DNA from 2 places in the Shewanella sp. NKUCC05_KAH genome. Region 1 is predicted to be linked to the other one. Evidence: riboswitches for the same ligand, from Rfam matches in the RefSeq annotation. Region 1 holds a riboswitch; the other holds the start of a gene.
The links. A riboswitch is a leader RNA that binds a small molecule or an ion and turns the genes downstream of it on or off. The one in region 1 is predicted to bind lysine.
Positions count from the first base shown of each region.

Region 1 (3,419 bases):
TAACAGGACGTAAAGTTGCTCTATCCTGCATTGGTATTAACCAATGTTTTGTCCATGTACATGAAAGTGTAGGAAGGAAACCCTATGAAAGTATTGGTGCCCGTTAAGCGCGTTGTTGATGCCAATGTGAAGGTCAGGGTCAAAGCTGACAATACAAGTGTTGACACTGCAAACCTAAAAATGGCGTTGAACCCTTTTTGTGAAATCGCAGTAGAAGAAGCGGTTCGTTTAAAAGAAGCGGGTAGCGCTACTGAAGTGGTTGTTGTCAGTATTGGTAATAAAGCCGTGCAAGAACAACTGCGTACCGCGCTTGCATTAGGCGCAGATCGTGCAATTCATATCGATACTGAAGAAGAGCTCGTGCCAGTGTCTATCGCCAAATTGCTCAAAGCGGTACAAGACAAAGAACAAGCAGAGCTGGTGATTTTTGGTAAGCAATCCATCGATGGTGATAATAACCAAACTGGCCAAATGTTTGCCGCGTTAATGGATATGCCACAGGCGACCTTTGCTTCAGAAATCAAATTAGAAGCGAATACATTACAAGTCACCCGTGAAATTGACGGCGGCATGCAAACTCTCAAGCTGCCTTTACCTGCTGTCGTGACCGCTGATCTACGTTTGAACGAACCCCGTTACGCTTCACTACCTAACATAATGAAAGCCAAGCGTAAGCCATTAGAAGTATTTACTGTGGCAGACTTAGGCGTGACGTTAAAGAGTCACCAAACGATTGTGAAGGTCACTCCGCCAGCTGAACGTAAAGCGGGCATCATGGTAGCGTCGGTAGCTGAGCTAGTTGAAAAGTTAAAAAATGAAGCGAAGGTGATCTAATGGCCATTTTAGTATTAGCTGAACATGATAATGCTGCACTGAAACTCGATACGGCAAAAATTGTTACCGCCGCCCGTGCCATAGGCGATGAAGTACATGTCTTAGTTGCGGGTCACCAATGTGGCGCGGTTGTCCAAGCGGCGCAGGCACTACAAGGTGTTAGCCAAGTACTCGTTGCTGATGCCAGCGTGTATGAAGCGCATTTAGCGGAAAATTTTGCCAAATTGCTGGTGGACTTAGCGCCAAACTATGGTCACATTCTGGCCTCGGCTTCAAGTTTAGGTAAGGACACGCTTCCGCGCGTTGCGGCATTATTAGATGTCGCGCAAATCTCAGAAGTCATTACTGTTGTCAATGCAGATACCTTCGTGCGCCCTGTGTATGCGGGTAACGCCTTAGCGACAGTGCAAAGCCATGATGCCATTAAAGTGATGACAGTGCGCGCCAGTGCGTTTGACGCTGCGCCAGAAGGTAACAGTGCGGCTGTGACGACACTCGATAAAGTGTTTGAAGCGAGAACTCAGTTTGTTTCTCAATCGCTGACAGTTTCTGCCCGTCCAGAGTTAGGCAATGCTGGCATTATCGTATCTGGCGGCCGAGGCATGGGCAGTGGTGAAAACTTCGGCATGTTAGAGCAACTTGCTGACAAGCTCGGTGCAGCAGTTGGCGCATCACGCGCCGCAGTTGACGCAGGTTTTGTGCCTAACGATTTACAAGTGGGTCAAACCGGTAAAATCGTTGCGCCAAACTTGTATATTGCCGTCGGTATTTCTGGCGCGATTCAGCATTTAGCCGGCATGAAAGACGCTAAAGTCATCGTTGCAATCAACAAAGATCCTGAAGCGCCGATTTTTCAAGTTGCCGATTATGGACTCGTTGCAGATCTGTTTGAGGCGGTTCCTGAGCTGATTACAAGTCTCAGTTGATTTTATCTGTGATCTAGGTCACATTAAGTGGCTTTGCGGTAGCATCTGCTAAGCCGCTTATGTTTTTATGTGCCTCACGCCCGTGCAAGGGCGTTCTTAGAAGTAGAGGCGCGCCAAATATTAGTAGTGATCAGTAGGGTGATTCCGTTGATCGATTGCGAAAGGATTTGGTGCCGAAGTGGTTCGATTTATCACGATCAACTGCTGGGGTTGTACCTAATAGGTGCAGCACTGCCATAGTATTTTCCGATATGGATATTGGGAATAGTTACTATGGAGCGCTACTGATAGGACAGGTGACCTTGGGTATCTATTGCCTTTTCCCACCAGTTCAGTCGCCCTCCATTCGTATTTAACGAAGATAATAATCAATGACTGTTATGAATTATGCCGATTCGGCACTTTCCTTGTTGCCGCCTGCGGTGGCTATCGTGTTGGCGATCTTGACTCGCCGTGTACTGCTTTCTTTGGGGTTAGGTATTTTAATTGGTGCTTTATTGCTCAATCAATTTTCACCTTTAGCAACGGGTGAGTTTGTATTTAATGGCGTTAAAGGGCTTTTTTGGACTGATAAAGGTCTAAATTCGTGGAACTTATATATTCTCGGTTTCTTAATTGTACTTGGAATGATCACAGCGTTAATTACCGTAAGTGGCAGCGCGCGGGCTTTTGCCGATTGGGCTCGTTTACATATACGTAATAAACGTGACGCTAAACTATTGACCATGTTTTTAGGTTGCGTAGTTTTTATTGATGATTATTTCAATAGTTTAGTTGTTGGTTCGGTCGCTCGACCTGTTACCGATCGTTATTATGTTTCCCGCGCTAAGTTAGCTTATTTATTAGATTCTACTGCGGCGCCTGTGTGCGTTATATCTCCAGTTTCGAGCTGGGGCGCTTATATTATCGCACTCATTGGCGGGATATTAACTGCCCATGGTTTTGCTGATACGGGTCATTTGAGTATTTTTATTCAAATGATCCCGATGAACTTTTACGCAATCTTCTCCTTGTTATTATTACTTTTTGTTGTCTTTATGGGACTAGATGTTGGGCCAATGCGTGAGCATGAGCTCAATGCCCAACGTGGTAATTTATACGATGAGTCTAAAGGATTACCGCCTGGGGCGAACACGGATTTACCTGAAGCCGAAACCGGTAAGATTTTAGGTCTATTTCTGCCGATTACCGTGTTGGTATTTGCAACCCTCTATTTTATGATTAACAGTGGCGCTCAAGTACTCGCGGCGGAAGGGATTGAATTTAATATTATTTCTGCTTTTGAGAAAACCGATGTCAGTTCATCACTTTTCTTTGGTGCATTAATTGGTCTAGCGGTTTCGCTGATATTGAATTTAGTGCAAGGCGTTGAGAAATTGATGATAGTCAAAGGTATAGTGCAGGGTGCTCGCTCTATGCTGCCGGCGATTTACATCCTGTTATTTGCTTGGACAATCGCAGGTGTGATTGGTCAACTCGAAACCGGTAAGTTTATGGCGAGTTTAGCAACAGGAAATATTCCGTTCGCGTTTTTACCCGCCTTAATGTTTGTGCTAGCAGGTATTACCGCGTTCTCAACCGGTACTAGCTGGGGTACGTTCGGGATCATGTTGCCGATTGCTGCTGATATGGCGATGGGAAGTCACACTGGCATGATGT
Region 1 covers NZ_JAHKQZ010000005.1:52,503-55,921, reverse strand. Annotated here, with positions in the region: gene KO533_RS06440 (electron transfer flavoprotein subunit beta/FixA family protein) at 85-834, shown strand; gene KO533_RS06435 (FAD-binding protein) at 834-1,760, shown strand; lysine riboswitch at 1,856-2,052, shown strand; gene KO533_RS06430 (Na+/H+ antiporter NhaC family protein) at 2,132-3,419, shown strand, end outside.

Region 2 (3,419 bases), on a different contig from region 1:
GATAAATCACCGCATTACCTTGTACTTCAGCACCGTGGACATTGGCCTGAATATACACTTTGGGGCCAGTCGCCTTATCGTCACTCGGCTTGAAATGGTAGATAGGCAAAGTGAGTGCTTGCCCTGCGGCAAGCTCCCCGATTTGCAGAGACGATGTTGTCGGCAACATATTAAGCGCCTTCGAACAGATTTTGATGCAGCGATTTAACCACTTGCGCAGCTTCCGACTCTGCCACTAACACACACAGATTATGTGGGCTGGCACCTTGGCAAATCATCCGCACATTGTGTGGTTCTAACACTTCAAACACACGACGACAAATACCCGGCGTCGTCGCGATGCGGTTACCGATAATCGCCACTAAGGCCAATCCATCTTCAACTCGCACACGACAATGCTGTGATAATTCTTGCAGCAATGCCTCACTCAACAGACCTTGACCACTTGAATCTGAACCGGTTTTATCGAGGGTTAGAGACACATTCACTTCTGAGGTGGTAATCAGATCCACACTGATCTTATGTCGCGCTAATGTCGCAAAGGTTTCCGCTAAAAAGCCCTGCGCATGCAGCATTTGCAGGCTGTGAAGATTTAACAGAGTTTGATCGCGGCGCAAGGCCACAGCGCGGAATACGGGCGCATCTTCCACTTGATGACGGATCCAAGTCCCGCCCTTTTCAGGATCTTTACTTGAACCCACAAACACTTGAATTTGCTGACGAACGGCAGGAAGAATAGTCGCTGGATGCAATACCTTAGCACCAAAGGTCGCCATCTCGGCAGCCTCATTGAAACTGATCTCGGCAATCGGAAAGGCATTGGGCGCCAAACGAGGATCCGTTGTATAAATCCCCGCAACATCAGTCCAAATTTCGACCGCTGAGGCGCGTAACGCTTCGGCTAACAGCGCAGCAGAATAATCACTACCGCCGCGACCTAACGTGGTCGTTTGACCGGCGTCATCGGCACCGATAAAGCCTTGCGTGACAATCACTTGTTCAGCTAACAGTGGCTGTAGATAATCACGAGCTAAAGTCGCAATCTGCTCAACCTGAGGTTCCGCGCGGCCAAAGTGGCTGTCAGTACGTAATACTCGGCGCACATCGAAGGCACTTGAGTTGACACCTTTCTCGCGGATCACCGCCGAAAACAACGCCGAAGAACATTGCTCACCGAGGGACAACAACTCATCCATAGTCGCTTTGCTGCGTTGTGATGCGAGCGCTTCACTCAATACCGACATGCGACTCAATAATTTATCTAATGCGGCGGCCACATCGTTAGGACGACCGAGCTTATCTAAAATCGCATATTGAATTTGGGCAATTTGTTTTAATCGCTGTAATCGTCCATCGTCGTTGATGGCTTCTTGGGTCAATTCCACTAACAGATTCGTCACGCCGCTCGAAGCGCTGACCACGACTAAACGGCAATCAGGATTAGCTAACACTATGTCTGCACAGCGATTCATAGCGTTATAGTCGGCGACTGAGGTGCCACCAAATTTTGCGACAACGAAGGACATTAGCGCACCTCCGTGAAACACGTAGGGCAAGAAATAAACGCAGATTGAATAAAATATTGATTAACTAACATGATCACACTCCGAACTGACTTCGTTCGAAGAGCCTGGTGCTCAATGATAACGCACCCCAAAAGAAGGGAAACAGCAATCGTCACCAGAAGCTCTCCACCAATTACAGGTGACAATCGTCAGGATTCAGCCTGAGCGACCGACATAAACATGCAGCAACCATATCTATGCCTCGGCGTTAATCTCCCTCATCAGTCATCGCTGGAGTTTGTGCTCCTCTGACCGACTACCTAGTTAACGCTCCTCTTCTGTTCCTTTCCTAGGAAAGGGACGAAAAAAGTAGCAATAAACCCCTAATGAAGTCAATGCTAATTTCATAACAAATGAACAATTTAAATAAAATCTTTTGAAAACAACTAAGTATTCAAATCGGGTAGCTCGTATACCAGCTGCACATAATCTCTAAATTTGCCTAAACACACTTCATCATGTCCATCCAAGGTGCAAGGCACTAAGCTCACATCCCCTTGTTCGACAACATAAATCGCATATTGATTAAATTTCTTACCCAATTGCAATGCCATCGTTCTATCGATAAACACGGCCCAACTTTTTTCCATGTGGGATAAATCCGGTGCAGCGCCCACTAAAGCACGATAAGGGCTACCGAGTAATTCAATTTCACGGAGAAGTTGGCGATCGAGTAAACGGTTTTGGCTAGGAGAGAGAAGTTTTGAAGCGGGATTATGAGCGGTAATAACAGCAAAGGAAAAATCACAGGATAATGCTTGAGTCAGCAAAAACAACGGCGCTTGGTAACATTGCCACAAATTTTGAGTCGTATTGTCCATTGGTAGTCTAGTCGAAAAATGAACCCAAGCTAGTGTAGCAGAGTGATTGTAAAATCCAAAGAGGCGTGAACTGGCTCACAGGAATAAGAAATACATTAGTTATACTAATCAATAGCTAAAGTAAATATCATGGTAAAAACCCCTGCTCACCTAAAATTTGTTAACATTTCATTTGTTAACAAATGACTAAAACGAGTACAATGTACGTACTGGTGAGTTGAAACAGATTGAGCAAGATGCTTATCGTTCAATACAGTTTGTTACATATATCGCTTAAAGTAACGTGAACTGACCGGGCATCTGTTTAAAATCTGTTCTACATTTGATTTGTCTTTTAAACATTTAAAAAAAACAATAGTTAAGGAACTTATTCTAACTATTGCTTATCGAAGTTGGTACTGATTACGTTTTCTCGTATTACACTTAAACGTGCACTTAATCTACATCCAGATATAGATGTCACCGTAAAGATTTTCCTTTTGAGCACAAAGCAGTTCAAGGAAGTATCAACGCTTTTATGAATATAAGAGCCCGAAGTAAGTTGCTCTTATTGGTTAGTATAAACTGATTAAAATTTAGGTAAATAATATGCAAAATCCGCACATTCTGATCGTTGAAGATGAAGCCGTTACCCGTAACACGCTGAGAAGTATTTTCGAGGCAGAAGGGTATGTGGTAACTGAGGCCAATGATGGCGCAGAAATGCATAAGGCTATGCAGGAAAACAAAATTAACTTGGTCGTTATGGACATTAACTTGCCAGGTAAGAATGGTCTATTGTTGGCACGTGAACTACGTGAAATCAACAACATCGGTCTTATCTTCCTGACAGGTCGTGACAACGAAGTCGACAAAATTCTTGGACTTGAAATTGGCGCGGACGATTATATTACCAAGCCGTTCAACCCACGTGAATTAACGATTCGTGCTCGTAACCTTCTGACTCGTGTCAACAGCGCTGGCGCTGAAGTCGAAGAAAAGAGCTCAGTAGAATACTACCGCTTCAATGATTGGAGCTTAGAGATCAACAGCC
Region 2 covers NZ_JAHKQZ010000004.1:228,888-232,306, reverse strand. Annotated here, with positions in the region: gene KO533_RS05915 (succinylglutamate desuccinylase/aspartoacylase family protein) at 1-169, opposite strand, end outside; gene lysC (lysine-sensitive aspartokinase 3) at 171-1,526, opposite strand; lysine riboswitch at 1,677-1,851, opposite strand; gene KO533_RS05905 (DUF3293 domain-containing protein) at 1,952-2,386, opposite strand; gene arcA (two-component system response regulator ArcA) at 2,975-3,419, shown strand, end outside.
Region 2: linked by a shared signal. The riboswitch ahead of lysC (lysine-sensitive aspartokinase 3) and the one ahead of KO533_RS06430 (Na+/H+ antiporter NhaC family protein) in region 1 are both predicted to bind lysine.